DNA from 2 places in the Micromonospora sp. BRA006-A genome. Region 2 is predicted to be linked to the other one. Evidence: riboswitches for the same ligand, from Rfam matches in the RefSeq annotation. Region 2 holds a riboswitch; the other holds the start of a gene.
What was found. A riboswitch is a leader RNA that binds a small molecule or an ion and turns the genes downstream of it on or off. The one in region 2 is predicted to bind cobalamin.
Positions count from the first base shown of each region.

Region 1: it holds a riboswitch for cobalamin, as region 2 does, so the genes downstream of both, NMK34_RS19375 (peptidase) here and NMK34_RS02740 (CbtB domain-containing protein) in region 2, are expected to answer to the same signal.

Region 1 covers NZ_JANCLW010000001.1:4,294,772-4,313,941, reverse strand. Annotated here, with positions in the region: gene NMK34_RS19440 (hypothetical protein) at 1-1,017, opposite strand, end outside; gene NMK34_RS19435 (glycosyltransferase family 2 protein) at 1,163-1,837, shown strand; gene NMK34_RS19430 (DUF2064 domain-containing protein) at 1,834-2,508, shown strand; gene NMK34_RS19425 (carbonic anhydrase) at 2,847-3,389, opposite strand; gene NMK34_RS19420 (putative inorganic carbon transporter subunit DabA) at 3,481-7,713, shown strand; gene NMK34_RS19415 (DUF190 domain-containing protein) at 7,710-8,060, shown strand; gene NMK34_RS19410 (TetR family transcriptional regulator) at 8,213-8,812, opposite strand; gene NMK34_RS19405 (alkane 1-monooxygenase) at 8,942-10,138, shown strand; gene NMK34_RS19400 (polysaccharide pyruvyl transferase family protein) at 10,290-11,615, shown strand; gene NMK34_RS19395 (tetratricopeptide repeat protein) at 11,879-13,582, shown strand; gene NMK34_RS19390 (hypothetical protein) at 13,643-14,083, opposite strand; gene NMK34_RS19385 (beta-1,3-glucanase family protein) at 14,251-15,843, shown strand; gene NMK34_RS19380 (alkaline phosphatase PhoX) at 15,941-17,101, shown strand; cobalamin riboswitch at 17,287-17,435, shown strand; gene NMK34_RS19375 (peptidase) at 17,534-18,577, shown strand; gene NMK34_RS19370 (hypothetical protein) at 18,613-19,098, shown strand.
Region 2 covers NZ_JANCLW010000001.1:535,228-544,892, reverse strand. Annotated here, with positions in the region: gene NMK34_RS02760 (magnesium chelatase subunit D family protein) at 1-1,743, shown strand, start outside; gene cobO (cob(I)yrinic acid a,c-diamide adenosyltransferase) at 1,743-2,357, shown strand; gene NMK34_RS02750 (cobyrinate a,c-diamide synthase) at 2,351-3,712, shown strand; gene cobA (uroporphyrinogen-III C-methyltransferase) at 3,726-4,748, shown strand; adenosylcobalamin (AdoCbl) riboswitch at 4,748-4,888, shown strand; gene NMK34_RS02740 (CbtB domain-containing protein) at 4,887-5,096, shown strand; gene NMK34_RS02735 (CbtA family protein) at 5,208-5,990, shown strand; gene NMK34_RS02730 (cobalt-precorrin-6A reductase) at 6,013-6,741, opposite strand; partial or broken gene NMK34_RS02725 (cobyric acid synthase CobQ) at 6,873-7,067, opposite strand; gene NMK34_RS02720 (hypothetical protein) at 7,025-7,432, opposite strand; partial or broken gene NMK34_RS02715 (ABC transporter ATP-binding protein) at 7,917-8,424, opposite strand; gene NMK34_RS02710 (FecCD family ABC transporter permease) at 8,424-9,461, opposite strand; gene NMK34_RS02705 (ABC transporter substrate-binding protein) at 9,488-9,665, opposite strand, start outside.

The sequences.
Region 1 (19,170 bases), 3.8 Mb from region 2:
ACGGTCGGCCGCCCAACCCTGGTAGTAGCGCTCGACCACCCGGTCGTACCCCTGCCACCAGTGGAAACCCGCGACGGTGAACACCGTCGCCACAGTGGCCACCCCGGTCGCACCGGCGAGCAGCGCCGCAACCCGGCCGCCTGGACGCAGCGCGAGCACGACGAGAGCCAGAGGCGCGACGAGGACGAAGCCGTAGGACAGGTACAGCGCGAAGCCGAGCAGCAGGCCGCCCGCCAACGCGGTCGCGGTTCCCCGCACGGCCAGCAGCGCGAGGCCGGCGGCCACCACCCCGGTGAAGAGACCGTCGGCGGAGGCACCCACCCAGACCGCTCCGGGCAGCAGCACCAGGAACGGCAACGACGCGCGGGCGGCCCCTCCGGCGCCCAGTGCCCGCAGGGCGATCGGCACGGACACCACGACGCTCGCCCCGACCAGGACGCAGGCCGTCGCCGCGGCCGTGCCACCGCCCAGGCCGACCCGGTCGAGTGCGACGAACACCAGCAGGGCACCTGGTGGATGGCCGGCCGTGTGGGTGGACCACGAGTCCGGCTGGAAGTCCAGGATGCGGTCCGCGAAACCGGCCAGCATCCGCCCGACGTCGGTGACCCGGGGTACCTCGTGCAGATACTCCGCCTGCGGGGTGAGCCGTGTCGTCAACCCTTCCGACCAGCCGTCCACCAGCGCCAGGGCGAGCGTCCAGCCGACCGCCGCCAGGTAGCCGACGGACAGCAGAGGGCCCCACCGGGCGGTGCGGGCCCACTGCGTTCCGGGGCCGACCACCGCGACGGCGATCGCCAACGCGGCCGGTGTGCCCCAGCCCAGGTGCGGTCTCCAGGTGGCGTAGAGCGGCGCGGCGTCGGCGTGCAGGCCCACCCCGGCGCGGTTGAGCATCGCGCCCACCGCCACGGCGGTGACCAGCAGCGTCGCCTCGACGCCCAGCACCAGCAGGTCCCCCCGGTGTCGATCCGGGATGCGGTGGTGGACGGACGAGCGGGAAACGGTGGCACCGGGTCTCATGTCGACCGGACGGTACGGCTCGGTTCCTCCGCTGTCAGCCGCTTCGCCGGTACGTCACCGGACGGTAAGAAGTGTCGGCACGGTAAGTGTTCCGTAAGGTTGAATCGAGCGCGCACCGCCGTCGGACGGCCCTAGCGTCGGCGGTATGCCGACACAGATCGACGTGGTGCTGCCGTGCCTGGACGAGGCCGCTGCCCTGCCCGCCGTGCTGACCGCGCTGCCGCCCGGGTACCGGGCGATCGTCGTCGACAACGGGTCGCGCGACGGCTCACCCGAGGTGGCCGCCCGGCACGGGGCGCGGGTGGTGCACGAACCACGGCGGGGGTACGGAGCGGCCGTGCACACCGGGATCGAGGCCGCCGACACGGAACTGGTCTGCGTGCTGGACGCCGACGGCTCCTTCGCTCCCCGGGAGTTACCCGCTCTGGTCGCCCTCGTCGCCGACGGGGTCGCTGATCTGGCCGTCGGCCGTCGCCGGCCGGTCGGTGCCGGGGCGTGGCCCTGGCACGCCCGAGCGGGCACGGCGCTGGTCGCCGCGCTGCTGCGGCACCGGGGCATGCCGCTGCGCGACCTCAGCCCGATCCGGGTGGCCCGCCGGGAGGCGCTGCTCGCCCTCGGGGTCACCGACCGGGCCTTCGGCTATCCGCTGGAGCTGTTGATCCGAGCCGCCGCGGCGGGCTGGCGCATCCACGAGGTGGACGTCACCTACGCACCGCGCGCTGCCGGCACCCGTTCCAAGGTCTCCGGCTCGGTACGGGGCACCCTGCGGGCCACCCGAGACTTCGCCGCCGTCCTGCGTACCGTCCGGAAGTCCCGGTGACCGTCGTACTGGTGATGGCCAAGGCGCCCGTGCCCGGCCTGGTGAAGACCCGGCTGTGCCCGCCGGTGACCCCCGTCCAGGCCGCCCGGCTGGCCGCTGCCGCGCTGCTCGACACAGTGGACACCGTCCGGGGGACACCGGGGGTGACGCCGGTTCTGGCGTTGGCCGGACATCTCGCGGAAGCCGTGGACGGCGTGGAGCTGACCGCCGCCCTCGCCGGTTGGCCGGTCCTGCCGCAGCGCGGCACGGACCTCGCCGACCGGCTCGCGCACGCCCACCTCGACGTCGCCGAGACGTTCCCCGGCCGCTGGGTGCTGCAGATCGGGATGGACACCCCGCAACTGACCCCGGCGTCGCTGGCCGCCGCCGTGCGCCGGCTCGAAGATGCCGACGCGGCGCTCGGCATCGCCCACGACGGCGGCTGGTGGGCGCTCGGGCTACGCGACCCCCGGCAGGCCGTGATGCTACGCGCGGTGCCGATGTCGACGCCGGTCACGGGCCGATCCACATGGTCCGCGCTGACCGGGCGCGGGTTACGCCCCGTGCCGCTGCCCGTGCTGCGGGACGTGGACGACTGGTCCGACGCGCACGCCGTGGCGGCGGCGGTCCCGGACAGCCGCTTCGCCCGCCAGGTCGAGGCCGTGCGTCGCGACATGGTGGTACGCGCGTGAACGGGGACGGATTCGCCTCCGCGCTACGCGACCCCGCCGGAGACGTGCACTGGCTTGTGCCTGCGGACGGGCCCAGCCGCCGCCTGCCGGTGGAGCGGTGGCATCGGCAGGCCACAGCCGCGGAGGCGACGGTGGTGGCCCGCTGTGCCGGTCCCACACTCGACCTGGGGTGCGGTCCGGGCCGGATGTCGGTGGCATTGACCAGGGCCGGGCTGAGCGCTGTGGGGGTGGACGTGTCGGGATGCGGCAGGTGCGCGTACCGCTCGCGCCGGCCCGTGGGCGGCGCCGCGGACCCCGGTGCGTGCCCGGTGTGCAACCCCTGATGAGGCGTCGCCCACTCAGTGCGACCGCATCGACGCGTTGTTCGGTGGCCGCAGGCGGCAGGCCCGCCGGGCCGGCGGTGGCAGCACGGGCCGCACCTCGTTGAGGAGGCGGTCCGCGTCGTGCCAGATCATGCCGTGGATGCCGCAGCGGCCGGAGCGGACGGCCTGGTCGAGCAGGGGGGACCGGCGGCGCAGGGCGGTGAGCGTGGCGCGTACCCGGTCCGGCCCGCTGCCGCCCGCCAGGGAGCAGGAGGCGTGGCCCAGCACGACCAGCAGGGGTGCGCCGAGGCGCGCGACCGCGTACTCCAGACTGCCCAGCACGGCCGGGCCGACCTGCAGGCCGGCGGTGCGGACCGCGTAGACGTCGACGCCGCCGAACACGGTCACGGCCTCGGGCTGCGGGTCGGCGCACGACAGGACTGCGGCCACCGGTGCCGCGCCGGCCGACGGGACGGGAAGGCCGCCGGCCCGGAACCGGTGGTGCCCGGCGCGTAGCCGGGCGAGGGCGAAGCTCGGGCTGGTCTGCCATACCTGCGACGGGGATCCGGTCGCGTCCATCGCTCCTCCTCGTGCCGAGCCACTGTCGTGCGTCTCACGATACACGAATTACGAATCGTGTAATACAGTGCGCATGTCTGAGGAGGTGACGATGTCCGTCGCACTGGTTCTGGGAGTCCTGGCCGGGCCCGCATCGGCGGCGCTGTGCGCGCTGGCGGTACCCGATCCCCGTCGAGCCGCCCGGGTGGTGGGGGCGCTGCTCGCTCTCACCGCCGCCGCGGCCGCCGCGCTGCTGGCCCGGGTCGCGTACGACCCGGTGGTCCCGGCGCTCCTGCTCCGGCTCGACCCACCCGGGCCGGCGTTCTCCGTGGGGATCCGGCTCGATCGGTTCACCGCGCTGTTCGCGCTCCTCGTCTGCGGGCTGGCCGCCGTCGTCGCCGGCTACGCGCGCCGCTATCTCGACGGCGAGCCGGGCGCCCGCGCCCTGCAGGCCCGGATCGCGGCGGCCACCACGGCGACCCTGGTGATGACCACCGCGCCCAGCCTCGTGCAACTGGCCGTCGGCTGGATCGCGGCCGGGCACCTGCTCATCGGGCTCATCGGCCACTACCGGGAGCAGCCCCGGGTACGGGCGGCGGTGCGCCGTACCCGGGCGGTGTTCCTCGTCGGCGACGTGGCCCTGGTCGCCGGCCTGGCGCTGCTGGTCGCGCCGGTGGGCGACGCCGACCTGGACGCGGTCCGGGAAGCCGCCGGCGACCGGCCCGGCTGGCTCCTGGCCGCCGCCGGCGGGCTGCTGCTGGTGGCCGGCGCGGTGCGATCGGCCCAGGTGCCGGCGCACCGCTGGCTGCCGTACACCCTGGACGCCCCGACCCCGGTCTCCGCCTTCCTGCACGCGGGCATGGTCAACGTCGCCGGCTTCCTGATGATCACACTGGCGCCGGTGGTGGTCGCCGCACCCGGCGTGATGCCGGCGATGGTGCTGACCGGCCTCGTGACCGCGGTGTCCGGGACGGTGTTCGCCGCGGTGCGCACCGACGTCAAGGGCACCCTCGCCCGGTCCACCGTCGCGCAGATGGGCTTCATGCTCGCCCAGTGCGGGCTCGGCGCGTTCGGCCTGGCCGCCGTGCACCTGGTCGGGCACGCGGTCTACAAGGCGTACGCGTTCCTGTCCGCCGGCGGCGCGCTCCAGGCCCAGGCGCGGACCGCGGCCGCGCCCCGCCCGGTCGGCCCGCCCCGGACCCGGACCGTGGCGCTGGCCGGCGCGGCGGTGCTCGCCGCCGTGGCGCTCACCGAGCTGTCGCTCGGCGCCAACCCGAGCGGCCTGCTCAGCGCCGTCCTGGCCGGTGCGGCCGCGCTGACCGCGGTGCGGTCGGCGCTCGCGGACCGCGAGGTGCCGGCGCGGACCGCCGTCGCGATCACCCTCGCGGCGGGCGCGCTGGCCGGCGGCTACCTGGTCGCCGGTCGGGCCGTCGCCCGGTGGCTGGGGCTGCCGGCCTCGGTGACGGACGCCGGGGTGGGCGTCGCGGCGGTCACGCTGACCCTGGTGGCCGTCGCCGGCGCGTTCCTGGTGCGCCGGCACGGCGCCGCGCTGTGGTGGTGGGCCTGGCGTGACGGCGCCGGCGCGTGGTGGCGCCGGTCCGCCGGCGTGGCGGCGGGGGAGCCGGCCGCCTGGGCCGTGACCGCCGTACGCCGCCGCGACGCGTCCGACCGGTCGGACGCCGCCCGGGTCGTCGCCGCGCTGGCCGCTGCCGGTGACCACGTCGCCGCGGTCTGGCCGCTGGACACGTTCGTGGCGGTCAACCCGCTCGCCGGCCGGGAGCGGGTGCCGTTCGCGCGGGCCACTGCCGAGCTGCGGGCGCTCGGCGGCGCGCGGACCCACCTGCCGGTCGACGAGTACCGGCGGCGGCTGCGTGACGGCGAGATCGAGCCGGCCGACCTGACCGCGGTGCTCCCCCCGGCGGCCTCGGCGCCGGTCACGCTCGGCGGACGGTCGATCACGGCCGCGGACCTCCAGGTCGCTGCACTGGTCCACCCGGTGCACGACGGGCCGCCCCCGCCACCCGACCTGCTCGCCGTGGCGCGGCGCCGGCTCGCGGTGACCCGGCCCGCCGTCGAGGCCGACCCGGACCCGCTCACCCTGGCCGAGTTGCTCGACCGGGCCCTGGGTACCCGGATCGGCGCCGACGTCGACGAACTGGTGGCCGGCTGGTGCGCGGCGCACTGCGGCCGTCCGGCCGCCCGCTGGCCGGTTCCCGGCCCGGCCGACGAGAGCTGCTGGGCGCGCTGGCGGCGGGTGGCCGGCGTCGACCGCGCGGGCGTCAGCGGCCTGCGGGCACTCGTCGCCGCGCTGCCCGCCGAGCCCGAGCGGGCAGTCGCCCTGCTGTTGCGCGCCCTCGGCGTGGCGCCGGCGGCCTGGCCGGCGTATCTCACCCGGTCCCTGCTCCGGTTGCCGGGCTGGGCCGGCTACGCCCGCTGGTCCCAGACGCGTCCCGGTGAGCGACCGGACCTCACCCCGCTGGACCTGCTCGCGGTCCGGCTCAGCTACGAGCTGGCGCTGGCCGGCACCGCCACCCACCGCCACCTCGGCGTCCCGCCGACGCTCCAAGCGGTGACCGCCGCGACGACCCCCACCGCCGCGACGCCGACCGCCGTGTCGACGCCCACCGACGGGACGGCGGGGGCCGTACCGGCCGCCGGCGCGCCGGGGACGGACGAGCCGGCGGCTCTCGCCCGGCTGGTCGCGGCGCTCGGCGTCGACGCGCCGGCCCTGGCGCTGCTGCCCGAGGCGACGGTGGCGGTGGTGCGCGACGTGGTGGCCGAGCTGTCCCCGGCGCGGCAGGCCGAGGTGTGGCTCGCCGCCGCGGAGCACGCATACCGGCGTCGGCTGCGGAATCGGCTGGACCACGCCGCGCGGCCGCGCCCACGCCGCGCCGCCCGCGTCACCCCGCTCGCCCAGGCGGTGTTCTGCATCGACGTGCGCAGCGAGGGCCTGCGCCGGCACCTGGAGGCGGCCGGGCCGGTGGACACCTACGGCTTCGCCGGCTTCTTCGGCCTACCCGTGCGCACCGTGGCGGCCGATGCCGCACGGGGCCGGGACCGCTGCCCGGTGCTCATGCGACCGGTGGCCACCGTCGGGGAGACCGCCGACGCCACGCGGGTACGCCGCCGGCGGGCCCGGCAGGCGTGGCGCCGGGCGTTCGCCTCGGCCAAGACCGACCCGGTCGGCGCGTTCGCCTTCGTGGAGGTCGCCGGCGTGCTCGCCACCGCCGCCCTGGCGGTGCGCGCCGTGGCGCCGGGCCGGTTCGCGCCACCCGCCGACGACACCGCGCCGACGGTGGCCGACCTCGCCGCCGCCCTGACCCTCGACGAGCAGGTCTACTACGCGGAGGCGACGCTGCGCACCGTCGGGCTGACGACCGGCTTCGCCCCGCTGGTGCTGCTCTGCGGGCACGGGGCCACCAGCACCAACAACCCCTACGCCGCCGCGCTCGACTGCGGCGCCTGCGGCGGCAACCGGGGTGGGGTCAGCGCCCGGCTGGTCGCCGCGCTGCTCAACCGGCCCGAGATCCGCGAGGCGCTGGTCGACCGGGGGATCCAACTGCCCGCCGACACCCACGTCCTGGCCGGCGAGCACGACACCGTCACCGACGAGGTGCGCCTGTTCGATGTCGACACCGTCCCCGTCCGGCTGCGCCCGCACGTCGACGACCTGACGCGCCGGCTCGCCGAGGCGGGAGCGGGTCTGCGCGCGGAACGGGCCACCCGGCTGCCCGGCCGGCCGGGCTCCCGCCACCTGCCCGGCCGCGCCTCGGACTGGGCCCAGGTGCGGCCGGAGTGGGCGCTGGCCGGCAATGCCGCGTTCATCGCCGCGCCGCGCGAACTGACCGCCGGGCGCGATCTCGGCTGCCGCACGTTCCTGCACTCCTACGACTGGACCGCGGATCCGGACGCGGTCGCGCTGGAGACGATCATGACGGGCCCGCTCGTCGTGGCGTCCTGGATCAACCTCCAGTACTACTTCTCCACTGTGGATCCGCACCGCCTCGGGGCCGGCACCAAGACCGTGCACACCGTCCTCGGCGACGCGCTCGGCGTCCTCTCCGGATCCGGTGGCGACCTGCGTGTCGGGCTGCCGCTGCAGTCCGTCGACGACGGGACACGGCCGGCGCACGACCCGCTGCGGCTGGCAGCCGTGGTCCACGCCCCGCACCACCTCGTCGACACCGTGCTCGGCCGCAACCCGGCCCTGCGCCAGCTGATCGACGGCGGCTGGATGTCCCTGACCGTCATCGACCCCCGTACCGGCGAATGGACTGACCCGGGCGGATCCCGGCGCACCGCGCCGCTCCCGGCCCCCGACCCAGAGAAGGAGTACAGCGTATGAACGAGCTCGGACTGACGCGCATGGTCAAGGTGGAGGTCGTGACCCGCGCCGACGACGTCGACGCCGTCCGGACGCTGCTGCACGCCTCCGGCGTGAGCGGTTGGACCAGCCTCAGCGGGGTCTCCGGCTTCGGCCACCACGGCACCCACGAGGGCCGGCTGCTCTTCAACGACCGGGCCGGACTCGTCATGGTGATCGCCGTGCTGCCGCTCGAGCGGGCCGAGCCGGTCGTCGTCGGCCTGCGCGACATCCTGGCCCACCGGCCCGGCGTCATGTTCGTCAGTGAGGCCTGGGTGAGCCGGCCCGAGTACTTCGGCGCCGATCGACCGGCGGGCCCGGTGACCTGAAGGGGGCGAGTCGCGTCGGGGCGGGGTGGCGACCGCCGGCCGCCCCGCCCCGCCGTGGCGGCCGGACTCGGCCGGGGAGGCCCTCGGGCACGTCCGGTCGTCCGCCGCTGTACGCACCCGGCCGACGCCCGTATCCCAGCTGATGGGCTCGTTCACGCGCGCGGCGGGTCCAGGAAGCGGTGCGCCAGGTCGGCGAGGGTGCCGGCGGTGTTGTCGACCGGCGCGGTCGGCAGCACGATGTGGCTGACGACCAGTCGCGCGAGGGATTCGGCGCCGACGGTGACGTCATCGGGCGGCACCCGGGGCAGGTGCGTGCCCGCCCACTCCCTCAGCACCGTGACGGCGGCGGCCAGGGCCAGGTCGGCGCGGGTGGTCAGGTAGGGGAGCAGGGCGTCGGTGCCTCGGGCGCTGTTGAGGACGGCTTTGACCAGCGGGTCGGTGCCGGCCTGCGTCAGCACGAACGTGACCGCGGCATGGATCGCGGCTCGCACGTCGCTGCCGTGGGCGGACAACGCCTCCCGCACGCCGTCCATGAACCGGTCGATCTCGCGGTGGGCGATGGCTTCGCCCAGTCCGGCCTTGTTGGTGAACTCGTTGTAGAGCGTCTGCCTGCTCACGCCCACGCGGGCCGCCACGTCGGCCATTCGTACCGCGTCCCAGCCGCTGTCGATCGCCAGGTCGCGGCCGGCCGTGATGACCGCGTCACGCAGGTGCCGGCGGGCGGTGTGGCGATAGGGCGGAGGGGCGGCCATGGTGCGCCGAGTCTAGCGACTGGACACACGCCACTTCCGTGTCCACGGAATTGACGCGATGCTAGATATTGTCAAGCATGGCTATCCGTGTGACAGTCGACGCAGCACTCGACACCCCGGAGGCGGCACATGCAGACCTCGATCGATGCTCCAGCAGTCGCCGTCGGTTGGCGTGACGGCAAGAAGCACCTGTGGCCACTGGCTCTCCTCGTGCCGGTGCTGCCGTTTCTGGCGTACGCGTCGTGGCGGGTCGGCGCGGGCCCCGCTGCCTGGTGGCTCACCCCGGCGGTGGTCTTCGGACTCATCCCGATCATCGACGTGCTGCTCGGTGACGACGGAGAGAACCCGCCCGACGACATCGCCCGGCGGTTGCAGGAGGTCCGTTACTACCGCTGGATCACGTTCCTGTTCCTGCCGGTGCAGTACGCCGCCCTGCTGCTCGGCGCATGGGTGTGGACGCGTGGCGGTCTCGGTGTCGCCGGCGCCGCCGGCCTGGTCGCCACCATCGGGATCGTCAACGGATTGGCCATCAACACCGCGCACGAGCTCGGCCACAAGCGCGAGACGGTCGAGCGGTGGTTGTCGAAGATCGCGCTCGCGCCCACCGGGTACGGCCACTTCTACGTCGAGCACAACCGTGGACACCATGTCCGTGTGGCCACACCGGAGGACCCGGCCAGCGCCAGGCTGGGGGAGAGCTTCTACGCGTTCTGGCCACGTACGGTCTGGGGCAGCCTCGTCTCGGCGTGGCGGCTGGAGATCGGCCGCTTCCGGCTGCGGCACAGGAGTCCGTGGACGCTGCGTAACCACCTGCTCAACGCCGGGCTCATGACCGTCGTGCTCTTCGCCCTGCTGATCGCCGTGTTCGGGTGGCGGCTCGTGCCTTTCCTGCTCCTGCAGGCGATCGTCGGCTTCTCGCTGCTGGAAGCGGTCAACTACCTCGAGCACTACGGATTGTGCCGCCGGCGTACCGCCACCGGCCGCTTCGAGAAGGTCGACCCGCGGCACAGCTGGAACAGTGACCGCGTCGTCACCAACGTGTTCCTCTTCCAGCTGCAACGTCACAGCGACCACCACGCCAACCCGCTGCGCCGCTACCAGACGCTGCGCAGCTTCGACGTCTCGCCGCGACTGCCCGGAGGCTACGCCTCGATGGTGTTGCTCGCCCTCGTCCCGCCGCTGTGGTACCGGGTCATGAACCCACGGGTTCTGGCGCACTACGGCGGCGACCTGAACCTCGCCAATCGCAACCTCCGCGCCGAGGCCCGGCTGCCTCGCCGCTACGGCCGGCCCGCCGCGGACACCACAGCGGTTCACGCCGCCTGACCCGGCCCGGGCAGGGTGGGGCTGACGGCACCTCTCTGTGTCAGGGCGTAGGATCTCTGTTCCTGCACGGAACGGGGCCGTGCCCGGCCGGACGCGCCGCTTCGGCCTCGCCGGGCGCCGCGGCGTCCGGGACGAAGGGTGGACACCCCGGATGCACCAGCGGATCCTGCTGCGAGCCCGCAAGGGCCCGTTCGACGTCGTCACCGCCGAGGAGACCTACGAGCGGGACTGGATCGGCAAGAACAGCGGCAACCTGGTCTTCAGCCACGCCGCGCACAAGCTGCTGGCCACCTCGACGGCGGAGATCACCCCGTCGCGGTTCCGGGCGGACCCGCGCGATGCCGACGAGATCAACGAGAAGTACGACGTCTTCGTGATCCCGCTGGCGAACGCGTTCCGCCACGACTACGTGAACCGGTTGACGTCGATGACCCGGCTGATCGAGCGGCTCAAGATCCCGGTGGTGGTGCTCGGGGTCGGGGCGCAGACCGACGTGGACGGCGGCCTGGAGTCCCTGCGCCCGATCGACGAGCCGGTGACGGCGTTCTGCCGGGCGGTGCTGGACCGGTCGCACAGCATCGGCGTACGCGGCGAGATCAGCGAGAACTACCTGCGGACGCTGGGCTTCTCCGCCGTCGAGCAGATCGGCTGCCCGTCGATGTTCCTGCACGGCGACAGTCTCCGGGTCGAGAAGGCGAAGGCGACCCTGGACACCGAGGACCGGCTCGCGTTCGTCATCTCGCCATACGTCCGCGCGTTGGCCCCGATCGTCCGGCACCACCACCAGCGCTACCCGAACCTGCGCTACATCGCGCAGGGCCTGTACACCCTCGGCACCCTGCTCTACGGCGACGCACCGACGTTGCGCGGCAAGACCGACGACATGCCGATCCACACCTCACATCCGCTCTTCGCCGAGGACAAGGTGCGGATGTTCATGGACCCGTGGCCCTGGATGGAGTATCTCGCCGGATTCGACTTCGCCTTCGGCACCCGGATCCACGGCACCATCACGGCGCTGATCTCCGGCACTCCCGGGTATCTCCTCGCACACGACTCACGCACCCTGGAACTGGCCCGCTACTTCGACATCCCGCACCGGTTGATGCGCGACGTGCCGGCCGACGTCGACGCCGCCCAGCTCTACGAGGAAGCCGACTACACGGCCCTGAACGAGGGGCACAAGGAGCGCTTCGCGCGGATCACCGCGTTCCTCGCCGAACACGACCTCGGCCTCTCGTTCGCCGACGGGGACAGCGCCACCCGCTTCGACGAGCAGGTCCGCCGAACCGTCTACCCGCCGGCGGTCCGGCCGGCCTCCGCCAGCACCACCGAGGAACTGCTGGCGCGCATGCAGTGGCTGCGGGACGAGAACCAGACGCTGCAGCAGAAGCTCAAGGCACGCCGCGCGCAGCCACTGCGCGACCAGGTCAAGCAGGCGGTGGGCAGCCGGGTCCGCCGGATGCTGTCGCGCTGACCGTCGTACGCCGGCTCGGCAGCGAGTAGCCGGTGCCGCCGCGAATCGCGAGAAGCCTTCTTATTCCCATCGACCGGCATTACGCTCTGGGCCAGCCCTGAGGTGCATCACATCGGAGGTTCCTATGAGGACGATGACCATCCGTCGCACGACTGCACTCCGTCTGGTGTCCGGCGCACGCCGGCTGTGGATCGAGTGGTGCTGGTAACTGCCGGCCCGGCGGGCGCTCCCGGGCGCCCGCCCCTGCGGCGCTGGGCCCTGCGGTGACGGACGGGGCGGAGCGCTACGACTGCCACCGCGACCACGGACCGTACGCCGGGGTCTCGGCCTTCCTCGCCCGCGTCGCCGCCGACCGGCCCCGCCTGGCCGCCCGGCACGCGGTCGAACTGCACGCGATCGCCCCCCGGCTCGATCCGGCGGCCCGGCCCGCCGCCGAGGAGGAGCCGATCCGCTTCCACCCGGCCCGCCGTACCGCCTGCCTGGCCTACGGCGCAGCGGAGCTGGTGGCGGAGTGGGCCGGCACGCTCCGGCGGCCCGTCACCGTCCGGTTCGACCACGTCGCCGGCGCCGACGAGACGACAGCCGAACTGCTGGACGCGCTGGCCCGCCGGCTCGGTCCGGCACCGGTGCGCCTCGACCTGCGCGACGACGGCGCCCCCGACCCGGCGCCCCACGAGCGCACCCCGCAGGCGCTGCGGCGGGACCTGGGCGACAGCCTGGCCCGCGGCTACTACCACCACGCGGCCCGGGTCGCCCGGCGCGGGCGGGCGGCGGTCACCCCCGACGGCGACCTGCGGCATTGGTGGGCGTTCACCACCGGCCTGGCCACCGCCCTGGCGGCCCTGAACCGGGCCGCCGAGGCGCTCGACCTCTACGACGAGGCGCGGGCCGTCACCGACGACCCGAAGATCACGATGTCGGCGGCGTACGCCACCGCCATGCTGCACGCCCGGCACCTGCCGGCGGCCGACCAGGACCCGGCGCTGGCCCGGCACTGGCTGGAGCGGGCGCTGTACCTCGCCGCCGAGCTGGCCGACCCGCGGCAGCGGCTGTTGTCGACGGTCTTCTACGAGCAGGGCCTGGCGCTGCTGGACAGCCGGGCCGGCCGGCCCGACCGGGCGCTGCGGCTCGTCGACGACGGGCTGGCCCGGCTGACCGCCGCGCTCGGCCCCGGCGAACGCCCGCAGGATCTGGCCCGGCTGCGCCACAACCGGGCGCAGGTGCACCTCGCGCTGGGCGATCCGGCCCGGGCGCTGGCCGACCTGGACACCGTGATCGCCCACGACCCCGGCAACTGCGAGTACTACGTGGACCGCGCCGCCCTCCACCGGGCGGCGGGCCGGACCCGAGCCGCGATCCGGGACTACGACGCCGCCATCCGGCTGGGACCGCACTTGCCCGAGGCGTACTACAACCGGGCCGTGCTCCAGCAGGAACGGGGCCGACCCGAGTGGGCGCGCGCCGACCTGGAGCGGGTGCTCGCCATCGAACCGGGGCACCTCGACGCCCGGATCGCCCTGGTCAACCTGCACGTGGAGCGCGGCGCGCTGGACGCCGCCGAGGCGGGCGCGCGGGCCGGGCTGGCCGGCGCTCCGCAGGATCCCGCGCTGCTGTGCACCCTGGGCCTGGTCCTCGCCGAGCGCGGCCGGCCCGCCGAGGCCGACGAACTGCTCACCCGGGCCCTGAGCGGGGATCCCGAGCTGGTGGAGGCGTGGACGAACCGGGCCGCCGCCCGGTTCGAGCGCGGCGACGTGGCCGCCGCGCTCGACGACCTGGACCGGGCGGTGGCACTGTCGGAGGCACCGGTGCCGCGCTACAACCGGGGTACGGCCCTGGCCCGGCTGGGCCGGTGGGACGAGGCGGCCCGCGACTTCGCCCAGGCGCTCGCCCAGCCCGGCCTGGACCGGGCTCTACGGCGGGATCTGCGGGCGGAACTCGCCAGGTGCCGCCGGGCGCTGGCCGTCTGACCCGGCCCGGCCGGGGAGCCGGCGCTCATCGTGCGCCGGCCCGGTCGAGGGGTAGCGGATTCAGCAGCCCTGGCGGCGGCTGTAGATCTGGTGGCGCTGACCGGCCCATCCGATGTAGCCGACCGCCTCGACGCAGTAGTTCGCCGTGCCGGTGACGGCGACCGGGCCGGCGTGATAGCTGAAGTCACCGGAGTCGGTGTCCGGGCTTCCGGAGCGGGTGCAGTGCGCGCCCTCGTTCGAACGCTCCGCGCAGCGGTAGATCTGCACGAAGGTCGGCGCCGACTTCCCGTACGCCGCGCCGCGGTGGTAGAAGCAGGCGCTGTTGGTGCCCCCGTTGCTGCTGTTGTAGTAGATCACCAGTTCACCGAGCCCCGACGACTGCACCTGGCTGTAGGTGATGGTCCCCGAGCAGGAGCCGGCCGCCTGGGCGGCGGGGGCGCCGACAGTCAGGCCCGCCGCGACGGTCACCAGCGCGGTCAGCGCCGAAAGCATGCGTCTCATGAAATACCCAATCCACAGTCGACTGTGCCGGAGTGGATCTTAATCGACCGGTGACCTTCGCCGTGGCCCTGATCCATAGGCAAACACCTATTGACAAAACAATATTAACAATTGGACCCTGCTGAGAGAGCGCTCTCCCGTCCCCCTCTCTCCCGCGAGGTGTCGCCATGCGTCTCCGAAGAAGGCTGCTCGCCGCCGCGTCCGCCCTGCTCGCCGGGCTCACCGGCGCCGTCGTCGCCACGCCCGCCCAGGCGGTCGGACCGGCGTTGCTGCCGGTCACCGTCACCAACACCACCGGCCGCAGCGACCCGGTCTACCTCTACGTCATCGGCGTCCAGCTGTCCTCCGGCCGGCTCGGCTACGTCACCTCCGGCGGCGCCTTCGTGCCGTGGACCGGCGGGCAGATCCCGCCGTCGCCCGCGCCGGACGTCTCCATACCGGGCCCCGGCAACGGCGGCAGCACCACGATCCAGTTCCCCCGAGGCTTCTCCGGCCGGGCCTACTTCTCCCTCGGGCAGAAGCTGAAGTTCTTCCTCACCCCGGACGGACTGGTGCAGCCCGCGCCCTGGGCTGCCGGTGACGCGAACCGCGACATCCTCTTCGACTGGAGCGAGTTCACCTACAACGACTCCGGGCTGTGGCTCAACAGCTCCCAGGTCGACATGTTCGCGATCCCGCACGCGGTCACCGTGACCGGCGCCACCGGAGTCACCAAGCGCACCGGCGACGTGGTGGCCAACGGACGCAACGCGGTCATCGACGGGATCCGGGCGCAGCCGGGCTGGGCCGGCACCGTCCACACCCGCTCCGACGGGACCGTGCTGCGCGTCCTGGCTCCGGGCAAGGCGGCCGGGGCCGGCCTGCTCAGCACCACCTACCTGGACTCGTACATCGCCTCCGCGTGGAACGCGTACACCACCAAGACCCTGACCGTGACGCCCTTCGCCGACCAGCCCGCCATCCGGTACTACGGCCGCACCTCGGGCAACACCATGACCTTCACCAACGGCAGCGGCCAGGTCGTCGCCTCCTTCAACCGGCCCTCCTCGGCCAGCGTATGGGGCTGCGACGGCGACCTGCCCGCGCCGAACGACCAGGTGGTCGGCCCGATCTCGCGTACGCTCTGCGCCGCCCTCAACCGCGGCACGCTCGGCACCATCGACACCCAGCCCAGTACGAACGCCGCCGACTTCTACCGCAGCAACCCCACCAACCAGTACGCCCGCCTGATCCACGCCAACATGACCGACGGCCGGGCGTACGCGTTCGCCTTCGACGACGTCGGCGGATTCGAGTCGCTGGTGCACGACGGTGATCCCCGTTCGGCCGGACTGATCCTCAGCCCGTTCACCGGCGGTGGCGGCGGCACCCCGGCCACCGGGGTGCCAGTGGTCAGCAACTGGAACAACAAGTGCATCGACGTGCCGAGCTCCAACTTCGTCGACCGCGCGCCGTTGCAGATGTGGAACTGCAACAACACCAACGCGCAGAGGTGGACGTTCAGCGGCACGGCGCTCAAGAGCCAGAACAACAAGTGCATGGACGTCGACGCCGGGTCCACCGCGAACGGGGCGGCGGTGCAGCTCTACACCTGCAACGGCACCGGCGCCCAGCAGTTCACCCTGAACGCGGCCGGAGACCTGGTCAACCTCCAGGCCGGCAAGTGCGTCGACATCAAGGACTGGAACGGCGGCGACGGCGCGAGGCTCCAGCTCTGGGACTGCGGGGGCACGGCCAACCAGAAGTGGCGCAAGGGCTGACCGGCCTCGCACCGAGGCGTCCATCGACGTTCATCCAGCAGATCGATGTGCGTAAGCTCCGCCCGGTCGGATCTGGGGAACCTACCGAGGAGGTTCCATGGATCGTCGAGCAATGCTGCGGGCCACGGTCGTCGGTGCGGGCGCTGTCGCGCTGCCGTTCACCGCGTGGTCGGCGGCGTACGGCGCCCCGGCGCAGAACGCGGCGGGGCCCTACGGTGGGCTCCAGCCCGCCGACGCCAACGGCATCCAGTTGCCGGCCGGCTTCACCAGCTCGGTCGTCGCGCGGTCCCGTCGGACGGTGCCGGGGACGTCGTACACCTGGCACGACGCTCCGGACGGTGGCGCCGTGTTCCCGAACGGCACCGGGTGGATCTACGTGTCGAACTCGGAGGTGTCGGCCGGGGCGGGCGGCGGTGCCTCGCGCCTCGTCTTCGACTCCAGCGGCGCCGTGATCGGGGCGTCGCGGATACTCTCCGGCACCAACAACAACTGCGCCGGCGGGAAGACACCGTGGAACACCTGGCTCTCCTGCGAGGAGGTGTCCCTGGGCCGGGTCTTCGAGACGTACCCCCTCGGCGGGACCGCCGTGGCGCGTCCCGCGCTGGGCCGGTTCAAGCACGAGGCGGCCGCGGCCGACCCGGTCCGCCGGGTCGTCTACCTGACCGAGGACGAGACCGACGGCAAGTTCTACCGGTTCGTGCCGGCCACCTGGGGCGACCTCTCCGCCGGAACCCTCCAGGTCTTCCGCGCCGGTACGGCGACCTCCGGCACGTTCACCTGGGCCACGGTGCCCGATCCGGACGGCTCGCCCACCCCGACCCGGCAGCAGGTGTCCGGCGCGAAGACGTTCAACGGCGGCGAGGGCTGTCACTACGCGGATGACACCGTCTGGTTCACCACGAAGGGCGACAACCGCGTCTGGCAGGTCAACCTGGCCGCCGGCACGTACGAGCTCGCCTACGACGACAACCTGGTCGGTCCGGGCGCCCCTCCGCTCACCGGGGTCGACAACATCACCGGATCCACGGCAGGTGACCTGTACGTCGCCGAGGACGGCGGGAACATGGAGATCTGCATGATCACGCCGGACGACAAGATCTCCGTCTTCCTGCGGATCACCGGACAGAGCGGTTCGGAGATCACCGGCCCGGCGTTCACCCCGGCGGGGGACCGGCTGTACTTCTCGTCGCAACGCGGCACGACCGGCTCGTCGTCCGGCGGCATCACCTACTGCGTCACCGGGCCGTTCCGCCGATGACCGACTGCCGGCCCTGCTGACAGTGACCCCACGGCGAAGGACGCCCGGTCTCCACCGGGCGTCCTTCGCCGGCGCGCCTACCCGGACGCGCCGGGACGACGTCTCGGCGCCGGGATGTGAAACGGCGACTCCGCCGGCCGTCACGGCACGTGGCCGGGCCCTGGCGCATTGACATCGGCGCTCCGGCCACAGCAGACTGTCGCGACAACTCAACCACTGCGTGTACGTGCGGGGGAAGACCGGTCGAAATCCGGCGCTGGCCCGCAACGGTAGGCCGCCCAGAGAGACTCTGCGGCGGCGAGCCCGAATACCCGTCGTACGCGTGTATCCGCTCCCCACCCGTCGTGGCCCACGGGTCGGAGTCCCGGTCGACGCGGCGTTGCCTCGGTCGTCCGGGCTTTCGACGACCGCCGGGCCGGAAAGGCGCTTCCGATGGTCGTCCGCCGAAGCCGGCACCGCCTGCTCGCGCTCCTCTGCGGCGTACTCGCCGCCCTCACCCTCACCACACCCGCCGTCGCCGCCCCCGAGCGCGCCGCCCTCACCCGCCCGGAGGCCGCCGGCGGCTGGCTCGCCCGGCAACTCGTCGACGGCGAACGCTTCGAGGCGGTCTTCGACGGGGTCGCCTACCCCGACCAGGGGCTGACCCTCGACGCCGTGTTCGCCTTCGCCGCCGGCGGCGTGGCCGACGACCACGGCGCCGACGCGCTGGCCTGGGTCACCCGGCCCGACATCCGCGACGGCTACCTCGGCGACGGTGTCTCCGAGGCGTACGCGGGCGCGACCGCCAAGCTCGCCCTCGCCGTGCAGGTGCGCGGCGGCGACCCGGCCGACGTCGGCGGGGTGGACCTGATCGCCCGGCTGCGTTCGCTCCAGACGCCGGCCGGCCGGTTCAGCGACCGGTCCGCGTACGGCGACTACAGCAACGCGTTCAGCCAGTCGTTCGCGTTGCTGGCGCTGGACCGTACCGCGGCCGGGGCGCCACCGGCGGCGGCCGCCTGGCTGGCCGGCACCCGGTGCCCGGACGGCGGCTACCCGCTGCTGCCCGCGCAACCGGCCTGCACGTCCGACGTGGACGCCACCGCTCTCGCGACGCAGGCCCTGCGCGCCGCGGACCGTCCGGCCGACGCCGCCGCCGGGCTGCGCTGGCTGGTGTCCGTTCAGCGTGCCGACGGCGGCTTCACCAACGCGGCCGGCACACCGAACGCCAACAGCACCGGTCTCGCCGCGCAGGCCCTGCGCGACGGTCACCGGCTGCCGGCCTGGGCGCGGGCCCGGGCATTCCTCGCCGGACTCCAGGTCGGCTGCGCCGGGACGCCCGCCGACCGGGGCGCTGTCGACTTCGACGGTGGCGGGTTCGACCCGGCCACCGCGCCCCGGGCCACCGCCCAGGCCGTCCTCGGTCTCACCGGGATCGGGTACGCCCGTCTGTCCGCCGCCGGCGCCGACCCCGGCGCACCGGCGCTCGCCTGCCCGTGAACCCCTTCGCCGCTCACCCGATCACAGGAGGACCCGTGTTCCGTCACCGTTCCACCGCCCGCACCTGGCTGGCCGGCCTGCTGGCCGCCGTCGTGGCCGGCGTCGCGCTGACCGCAGTCGAACCCGCGCCCCGGGCGGCGCACGCCGCCGCCTGCGCCGGCACCTCGGGAGTCACTGTGGTCGTCGACTTCGCCGCGCTCGGCGGTGGCGTCCAGGTCGCGTGTGCGCCGGGCGATCCGGCCACCGGCCTGGCCGCGCTCCAGGCCGCCGGCTTCACCGTCACCGGCACCGCCCGTTGGGGCCTGGCCTTCGTCTGCCGGATCAACGGCAAGCCCACCGCCGCGACCGAGCCGTGCGTCAACACCCCGCCGGCCACGGCGTACTGGTCGTACTGGCATGCGTCCAGCGGCGGTGCCTGGTCCTACAGTACGTCTGGGGCGACCGGCTACAACCCCGCGCCGGGCAGCGTCGAGGGCTGGTCCTTCGGCGCCGGCGCCCCGCCGAGCATCGCCGCTCCCTGAACCGTCCGCTGCGAACGGTGTGACCAGCGGCGCACCGGGTGCCGGCAACTGCTCTGGCGTCGTCGCGCGCCC
Region 2 (9,665 bases):
GACGTGTCCACGCCCGTCGTCGAACGGCCGGTACGCCTCGTCGAACTACCCGTCGGAGCCGGCGACGACCGGGTGACCGGATCGCTGAAGCTCGATGCCGCGCTGCGAGACGGCGTCGTCGCGTTCGAGCCTGGCCTGCTGGCCCGGGCCCATCGTGGCCTGCTGTACGTCGACGAGGTCAACCTGCTGCCGGACCACCTGGTCGACCTGCTGCTCGACGCCGCGGCGACCGGCCGGGTCAGCGTCGAACGCGACGGTGTCTCGGTCGAGCATGCCTCCCGGTTCGTGTTGATCGGCACGATGAACCCGGAGGAGGGCGAACTGCGCCCGCAGCTGCTCGACCGGTTCGGCCTGACGGTCGAGGTCGCCGCCCCGCGTGACCCCGTCCTGCGGGTGCAGGCGGTCCGCCGCCGGCTCGCATTCGACGCCGACCCGGAGGGCTTCGCCACACGCTGGGCCGGCGAGCAGGAAGCCCTGCGCACCCGGCTGGCCGCCGCCCGGCGCTCGCTGGCCGGTGTCGTGCTCGACGACGAGACGCTGACCAGGATCGCCGAGCTGTGCGCCGCGTTCGACGTGGACGGCCTGCGTGCGGACCTCGTCACCGCTCGCGCCGCCGCGGCGCACGCGGCCTGGCGGGGACGTACGCGAGTGACACTCGAGGACATCCGCATCGCCGCCCGTCTCGCGCTGCCGCACCGCCGCCGCCGCAACCCCTTCGACGAGCCCGGCCTGGACCAGGACCGCCTGGACGACCTACTCGGCCACAACGACCCCGACCCCGGACCCGACGGTCCCGGCGGCGGTCTGCCCGACGACACCGGGCACGACAGATCGGCCGGGGACGTGCCCGGCTCTCCCGGCGAGAGCCCGCCCGTACCGGAGCCCGAACGGCAGGCCGCCACATCGATGGCATCCGCGGGCGAGCCCGCACGTGCCCGCTTGCTGGTCGTGAAAGGAACCGGCGACGGTCAGGCCGGCCGGCGGTCCCGGGCACGAACACCGCAGGGCCGTGTCGCCGGGCAGCGGCGGCGCACGTCCGGCGACGGCCGGCTGCACCTGCCGGGCACCATCACCGCGGCGGCGCCGCATCAGCATTCCCGGGGTGGCTTGACCGGCGGTCGCGGCCTCGCGCTCGTGCCCGGCGACCTGCGCCGGGCCGAGACCGTCGGGCGCGAGTCGAACCTCGTGCTGCTGTGCGTGGACGCGTCCGGTTCGATGGCGGCCCGCCGCCGCATGGAGCAGGTCAAGACCGCTGTGCTGTCGCTGCTGCTGGACGCCTACCGCCGCCGGGACAAGGTCGCACTGGTGACGTTCCGCCGGCACACCGCCGAGGTCGTCCTGCCACCGACCGGCTCGGTCGACGTCGCCTCCCGCCGCCTGGCCGACCTACCGGCCGGTGGCCGGACCCCGCTCGCGGAGGGCCTGGAACGCAGTGGCGAGGTGCTGCGCCGGGAGGCGCTGCGCGACCCGTCCCGCCGGCCCCTGCTCGTCGTGGTGACCGACGGCCGCGCCACCTCCGGCCCGGACCCGCTGGGTCGTGCCCACCGCGCCGCCGCCGCGCTCGCCACCAGCGGTGTCCAGGTCGTCGTCGTGGACTGCGAGACCGGACGATTCCGGCTCGGCCTCGCCGCCCGGCTTGCCACTCATCTGAGGGCCGAGCACGTGCCGCTCGGTGAAGTGACCGCCGACGGGCTCACAGGGGTCGTTCGCACGGCGACCGCTCCGCGGGCGGGGGTGGCCTGATGCCGCAGGGTAAGCCGCTCACCGTCCCGGACGACGGCAGCACCACCCGCCAGCGGCGCAACCGGCCGCTGCTGATGGTCCACACCGGAAACGGCAAGGGCAAGTCGACCGCCGCCTTCGGCATGGCGATGCGCGCCTGGAACCAGGGCTGGGACATCGGGGTGTTCCAGTTCGTGAAGTCGGCCAAGTGGCGCATCGGGGAACAGACCGTCCTGGAGAGGCTCGGGCTGCTGCACGAGCAGACCGGCGAAGGCGGGCCAGTCGAGTGGCACAAAATGGGCTCCGGATGGTCCTGGAGCCGTAAGAGCGGCACCGAGGCGGACCACGCCGCGGACGCCGCCGAGGGCTGGGCGGAGGTGAAGCGCCGTATCCAGGCGGAACGGCACCAGCTCTATATCCTGGACGAGTTCACCTATCCGATGCAGTGGGGCTGGGTCGACGTCGGCGACGTCGTGGAGACACTGGTCCACCGTCCCGGCCGTCAGCACGTGATCGTCACCGGGCGCCGGGCCGACCCCCGGCTGATCGAGGCAGCCGATCTGGTGACCGAGATGCAGCACGTCAAGCACCCGATGGACGTCGGCCAGAAGGGCCAACGAGGCATCGAATGGTGAGCCTTCCGCGGCTGATCGTCGCGGCGCCGGCCTCCGGCCACGGCAAGACCACGGTCGCGACCGGGCTCATGGCCGCGCTGGCCGCGCGCAGGCACACCGTGTCGGGGCACAAGGTGGGGCCCGACTACATCGACCCCGGCTACCACGCGCTGGCCACCGGACGCCCCGGCCGCAACCTCGACCCGCACCTGACCGACCCCTCACTCGTGATCCCGCTGCTGCTGCACGGCGCACGCGACGCGGACATCGCCATCGTCGAAGGGGTCATGGGCCTGTTCGACGGCCGCATCGGCGGCGACGGTTTCGCCTCCACCGCGCACCTCGCGGCCCTGACCGCCACCCCGATTCTGCTGGTCGTGGACGTCTCGCACACCTCGCGCAGCGTCGGGGCCGTCGTGCACGGAATGGGCACGTTCGAGGCCGGCGTCACCGTCGCGGGTGTCGTGCTCAACAAAGCCGGGTCCGCCCGCCACGCCGCCGAGGCGGCCCGGGCGGTGGAATCCACCGGCGTACCGGTGCTCGGGATCCTGCACCGCGACCAGGGTGTCAGCGCCCCGTCGCGCCACCTCGGGCTCGTGCCGGCAGCCGAACGTGAGGAGGCCGCCGCCGCCCTGGACGTGCTGGCCGAGCAGATCGCCCGCCACGTGGACCTCGATGCGGTGCTGCAGGTGGCACGCACCGCACCCGATCTGGACGCCCAGCCATGGGACCCCGCCGCGCACGTCCGGCGGCTGGGCGCCGGATCACCGGTGGTTGCGGTCGCGGCCGGGCGTGCCTTCACCTTCCGGTACGCCGAGACGACCGAGCTGCTGCAGGCGGCGGGCTGCACCGTCGTTCCGTTCGACCCGGCCCGCGACCAGCGGCTTCCCGCCGGGACACGCGGGTTGTACCTCGGTGGGGGGTTCCCCGAGGTACACGCGTCCACGCTGAGCGCCAACACGACGCTGCGCCACGAACTGCGCCAGGCCGTCCTCGACGGCGTCCCCACCGTCGCCGAGTGCGCCGGCCTGCTGTATCTGTGCCGCTCCGTCGACGGCCATCCCATGGTCGGGGCGCTCGACGCCGAAGCAGTCATGACGCCGCGCCTCACCCTCGCGTACCACCGTGCCGGACTCGGCTCGGACCAGCTGCTCGGCGAGCGGGGAACCGCTGCCACCGGCCACGAATTCCACCGCACCACCGTCACACCCGGTCACGGCGAGCACCCCGCCTGGCGCATCGAGGGCCGCAATGCCGGATTCGCCTCCCCCAGCCTCAGCGCGTCCTATCTGCACGTGCATTGGGCTGGGCACCCGCATCTGGCCCAGTCGTTCACCGAGGCCGTACACCGGACGGCTGTCTCCTCAGCACGTTAGGAATCACCGTCACATGCAGCTGAACCTTACCGGCCGTAGCGTGCTCGTCCTCGACGGGAGCGCACCCGCCGCCGTCACGGTCAGTGCGCTGCTGCACAAGCGGGCCCTGGTCACCGTCGCCGCGCCGGCCGTGTGCGCCGCGCTGGAGGACCTCGCCCTCCGCGGGCGCCTGACCTGGGTCACCACCCCGGTCGACGAGAGCCGGTTCGACGTCGTGCTGCGTACCGTCGCACCCTCGGAGGCCGGGTCGGCGGCAGCGGTCCGAACGGCCGGACGCGTCACGCTGGTCGGCGCCGGCCCGGGCGATCCGGGGCTGGTCACCGTCGCCGGACGCGCGGCCGTCAAGCAGGCCGACGTGATCCTCACCGACCGGCTCGCCCCGTGGGAGGCCCTGAAGTGGGCGCGCCCGGACGCCGAGATCATCGACGTCACCAAGATCCCGTACGGGCGGAGCACGAGCCAGGAACAGATCAACGCGCTGCTCGTCGAGCACGCCCGCGCCGGACGGCACGTTGTGCGGTTCAAGGGCGGCGACTCGTACGTCTTCGGCCGCGGCTTCGAGGAAGTCACCGCGTGCGCCGAAGCCGGCGTCCCCACCACCGTGATACCCGGCGTGACCTCCAGCATCGCGGCCCCGGAGCTGGCCGGCATCCCGGTCACCCACCGCGGACTCGTGCAAGGCTTCACCGTCATCTCCGGCCACGTACCGCCCGGCCATCCCGACTCGTCGATCGACTACGCCGCCCTCGCCCGCACCGGCACCACCCTCGTGGTGCTGATGGGCATGCGCAACCTCGCGGCCATCGCCGACGCGCTCGTCGCCGCTGGTCTCGACCGGAACACACCCTGCGCCGTCGTCGCGGACGCCGCCTCGGCCGGCCAGCGGGTGCTGCGCAGTACCCTCGCCGACGTCGTCGCCGACACCGCCGAGGCCGGCATCGGCGCGCCCGCCGTAACGGTGATCGGCCACGTCGTCGCCCTCGGACCGGCCGCCGTGCAGGCAGTCGCGACAGCGTCGCGTTGCTCCGATACCTGATATGGTCGTGCCACCCTGCTGAAGGAAGCCGGTGTGAATCCGGCGCAGTCGCGCTACTGTGACGCCGCTCGCGGCGAAGCCAGACCCTCCAGCCAGGTCGACCACCCATCGACGGGACGCAGCATCCCAAGGAGTGTCATGCCTCAGGCGACCACGGCCATTCCGGCCGTTCTTCCCACCATCCCCGTTCGCGCGCTCGCCCCCTGGGCGCTGTTCTTCGCGCTGGTCACCGCCGTCGTCCTGTATTTCGTGGGCGCCGAGCAGGGAGCTTTCTCCGTCTTCGAGGGCACCTTCATCCACGAGCTGACGCACGACGCACGGCACGTGCTGGGCTTCCCCTGCCACTGACACCACGCCACGCGGCAGTTCGCCCGGCCCGGCCGGAGTTTTCGTCTTTCCTCGTCACCGGCGCTGCGGGCGTTTCGTGATGCCCGCGGCCGGCTCTCGAACGGACCCTTGATGACCCCTCGCACTTTTCTCGTTCACGGGCTGCTGGCCGGGCTCATCGCCGGTTTCGCGGCCTTCCTCGTCTCCTACGTCGTCGCCGAACCCCAGGTCGATGCAGCCATCGCCCTGGAGGAAGCCGGTGCCGCCGAGCACCCGCACGACAATGCCACCGCCGAGCAGTCTCACAGCCACGATGAGGAGGAGGCCGAGGTCTCGCGTGGCACCCAGTCCACCGGGGGCCTGGCACTGGGCACCATCCTGGTGGGCATCGTCCTCGGTGGAGCGACCGCGCTCGCTGCCGCCTTCGCCGCCGGGCGTCTGGGCTCCCTGTCCGCACGGGCCAGCACCGCGGTGGTCGCCGCCGTCGGTTTCGTCGCCACCGCCCTCGTGCCGTTCCTCAAGTACCCCGCCACACCACCGGCGGTCGGCTCCGGTGCCACGATCAACGAGCGGACCGCGCTGTACTTCGGGTTCTGGGCACTGAGCCTGGCCGCCGCGATCGGCGCCGTGGTCCTGGCCCGGCGTCTGCTGCCCCAGCTGGGCGCATACTCGGCGGTGCTGGCCGGTGCCGGCGCCTATCTCGTGGTCGTCGTGGTCGCCGGGGCTCTGCTGCCGACGGTCAACGAGGTCGGCGGTTTCCCGGCCGACACACTCTGGTACTTCCGCATCTCGTCGATCACGACCCTGGCCGCGACTTGGGCGGTCCTGGGTGCAGTGCTGACCGGTCTGGTCGGACGCGACGCGGACCGTGCCGCCGAGCGGCTGCGCCGCCAGGAGCTGGCGGCCACGCTCTGAACCTTCCCGGCTGAACCTCGCGTCAGGGTGCGGGCAACGCCCGCACCCACGCCAGGGCGGCGTCCACGTCACGGACCAGCGGCACTCCGGCCGGCGGCCCGGCGCGGCGCACGATCACGACCGGCATCGCCCGCTCGGCGGCGACCTCCAGCTTCGCGACCGTGTGGTCACCGCCGGAGTCCTTGGTAACTAGAACGTCCGTGCCCGCCATCACCTCCCGCTCGTGCGCGAGGGTGTAGGGACCGCGGCTGCGCAGCAGCTTCCACGACACCGGCAGAACGATGTCGGGCTCGTCCACCACGCGAACCAGGCACGCGTGCCGGCGCAACGGTTCGACGAAGTGCGCCAGCGACTGCCGTCCGACGGTGAGGAACGGCCGGTCGCCCAGACCGGCCGCCACCCGGGCAGCTTCACTGTGGTCACCGGCCCAGTACCAGGCCGACGCCTCGGGGCGAGCGGCCCAGCCGGGCCGTTCCAAACGGAGCAGGGGAACCCCGGCGGCCGGGCACGCCGCCGCCGCGTTGGCGCTGATCTTCTCCGCGAACGGGTGCGTCGCGTCGACCACGGCACGCACCCGGGTCTCCGCCAGGTACGCGGCCAGTCCTGCGATCCCGCCGAAGCCACCGACGCGGACCTGCCCCACCGGCAGCCGGGGACGCGCGACCCGCCCCGCCAGTGAGGTCACGACCACGGCACCGTCGTCGACGAGCGAGGCCGCCAGCGCGCGGGCCTCGCCCGTCCCACCGAGCACGAGAATCCTCACGCGTAGGGTCCGATCACCGGCGCCGCGGGAGCGCCCCGCTCGGCTAGGTTCAGCAGCGCGTCGACCTCCAGGTGTTTCTCCGCCAGGTCGGCGAGCAGATCCAGCCGGGCCTGCCGGGCCGGCTCTGCGCCCGCCGCCAGCGCCTGCACCCACTGAGCATGGCCGATCTCCGGCCCACCCGCACACGCCATCGAATTGTTCGCCATGTTCCGTGCCTTGAACGGAGCGACCCGAACACCGCGCCGTGCGAACGCCCGGCACAACGCGGTCGTCACCCGGCTCTTGCCCGCGTCCGACGTCCTGCCCGCCACCATGAGCCGCCCGGTTCGGCGAGCCTGTCCTTCCACCGCCCCAGTATCGCCTGCTGTCCATCCGCCGGACCGCCGGGCTCGGCGTGGGCGAGGTCCAGCCCGGGCTGGTGTCCGACGCTGCCCACCACTTCGGCCATCAGCAACGTGACCTCATGGACGAGTTCGTCCATGCTCTGCCCTGTCTGTGACTGGACCAGGGCCAAGGGCGAGTTCGGCGAGCAGCATGAAACCCGGGTGCGCACGGTCTCGTCGCCGATGGCGCCCAGCAGTTCCTCGGCGCCGGCGAAGTCACCGCGGTGTCTGGCCGCAATGACTCCCGCCGCCTGCTGCGCCGCGAGGAACGCCGGCCCAGCGCCGGCCTCGGTCATCGTGCCAGGATAATCGGGTTGCCGGCGCGGGGCGCGTCGAACCGCCGGGTCACGTCCGACCAGTGAACCGGTGGCCGCGTCGAGCGCCGCGTGCAGCAAACGGTTTCGCGCCGTCGAGGAAACACCTGTGCACGAATACGCCCAGACGCGCGGCCATCTGCTCGGCGAGCTGGTGGATCGTGTCGTGGCCAGCGTGGTGGGTGACCGACCGGGCACCGGCAGCACGTGCCGGGTCATGACGGCGGCCGGAACTCAATGACGGTCCGCCCGTCGTGAACCCGCACGTCTGCGTCGACGCCGTACACGTCGGCGAGCAGCGCCGGGGTGAGCACCCGTGCGGGTGGTCCCGCGGCGACGACCCGGCCGTGGTGCAGCACGACGACGGTGTCGCAGAACATGACGGCCAGGTTGAGGTCGTGCAGCGCGGCGAGGGCGGTGACCTGCGATCGGCGGACCAGGTGCAGCAGCTGAAGCTGGTGGCCGATGTCGAGGTGGTTGGTGGGTTCGTCGAGCAGCAGCAGTTCCGGCTCCTGGGCCAGCGCGCGGGCGAGCTGGACGCGCTGGCGTTCCCCACCGGACAGGGTCTGCCACTTACGGTCGGCGAACCCGGCCAGGTCGACCCGGCCCAGTGCCTCGACCGCGGCGGCATGGTCGCAGCCGGTGTCGGACCAGCGGGTCCGGCGGTGCGGGATGCGGCCGAGCAGGACCACGTCGCGGACGGTCAGGTCGAGGTCGGTCTCGGCGTGCTGGGCCAGCAACGCGATGCGCCGGGCCAGGGCAAGGCGCCGCAGCCGAGTCACGTCGTCGCCTGCGAGTGTGATGTTGCCGGTATCCGGGCGCACCAGGGCGGCGACGGCCCGCAGCAGGGTGGTCTTGCCGGAGCCGTTCGGGCCGAGCAGCCCGACCAGGCTGCCCGCCGGGACGGTGCCGGTGACGTGGTCGAGGATGCGGGCGGCGGGCACCGCCCACGAGACGTCGGAGATCTGAAGCATCAGCCGCGTACCTCCCGGCGGCGCAGGATCAGGAAGAACGCCGGCACCCCGACCAGTGCCGTCAGCACCCCGACCGGCAGCTCACGCGGTTCGAAGACGGTGCGGGCGGCGGTGTCGACCCAGGTCAGGAAGATGGCGCCGGCGAGCACGGCGACCGGTAGCAGCCGCCGGTGGTCCGGTCCGGTGATCAGGCGGGCGGCGTGCGGGAGGATCAGCCCGACGAACCCGATCGCGCCGCTGACCGCGACCAGCACGGCGGTCAGCAGGGCGGTGCCGACCAGCAGCAGCCACCGCAGCCGGTTCACCTCGACGCCGAGGCTCGCGGCGGCCTCCTCACCGAAGGCGAAGGCGTTGAGGGTACGGGCGTGCCAGCCGACCACCGCCAGCACCACGACCAGCACCGGTACCGCCCAGCCCAGGGCCGTCCAGTCGGCGCGGGCCATCGACCCGGACAGCCAGAACGTGATGCTCTGCGTGGCGTGCGGGTCGGCCACCCAGATGATCACGAAAGAGGTCAGTGCCGCGCACAGTTGTCCCACCGCGACCCCGGTCAGCACCACGCGCGTCGGCGACAATGCCCCGAACCTCCCGGCCAGGCCCACGACCAGCAGGAACGCGACAAGGGCGCCGAGGAAGGCGCCGCCGGTCAGCGCGGCTACGCCACTACCGATGCCGGCCACGACCACCAGGACCGCGCCCAGCGACGCCCCTGAGGAGACCCCGAGCAGGTACGGGTCCGCCAGGGGATTGCGGGTGACGGTCTGCATGACCGCACCGGCCGCGGCCAGGCCCGCCCCCACCGTGGCGGCGCCGAGAACCCGGGGCAAACGTAGGTCCCAGACGATGTGGTCGCGCAGCAGCGGCACGTCCGAGTTCGCGAGTCCCAGGTGGCCGGCGACGACCGTCCACACCGTCCCGACAGTCAGGTCGGCCGGGCCGATGGTGACCGCGACGGCCACCGACAGCACCAGACCGGCGACCAGAGCCAGCACGAGCGCGGCCAGGCCGACCGCCCGCACCGGGCGGTGGGTGCGCACCGGGGCGGGCCGGGTGGTGACGGCGGTCAGCTCGGGGCCCCGGACGGCAGCGCGGCGATGCCCTGGGCGAGGGCTTCGACGCCGAGGACGTTGCGGACACCGGCCGTGGTTGACGAGAACGGGATCACCACGTACCACTGCTGTTTGACCGCGGGCAGGTCCTTGAGGGTGCGGTGCCCGGCGAGGAAGGTCTTCTTCTGCGCG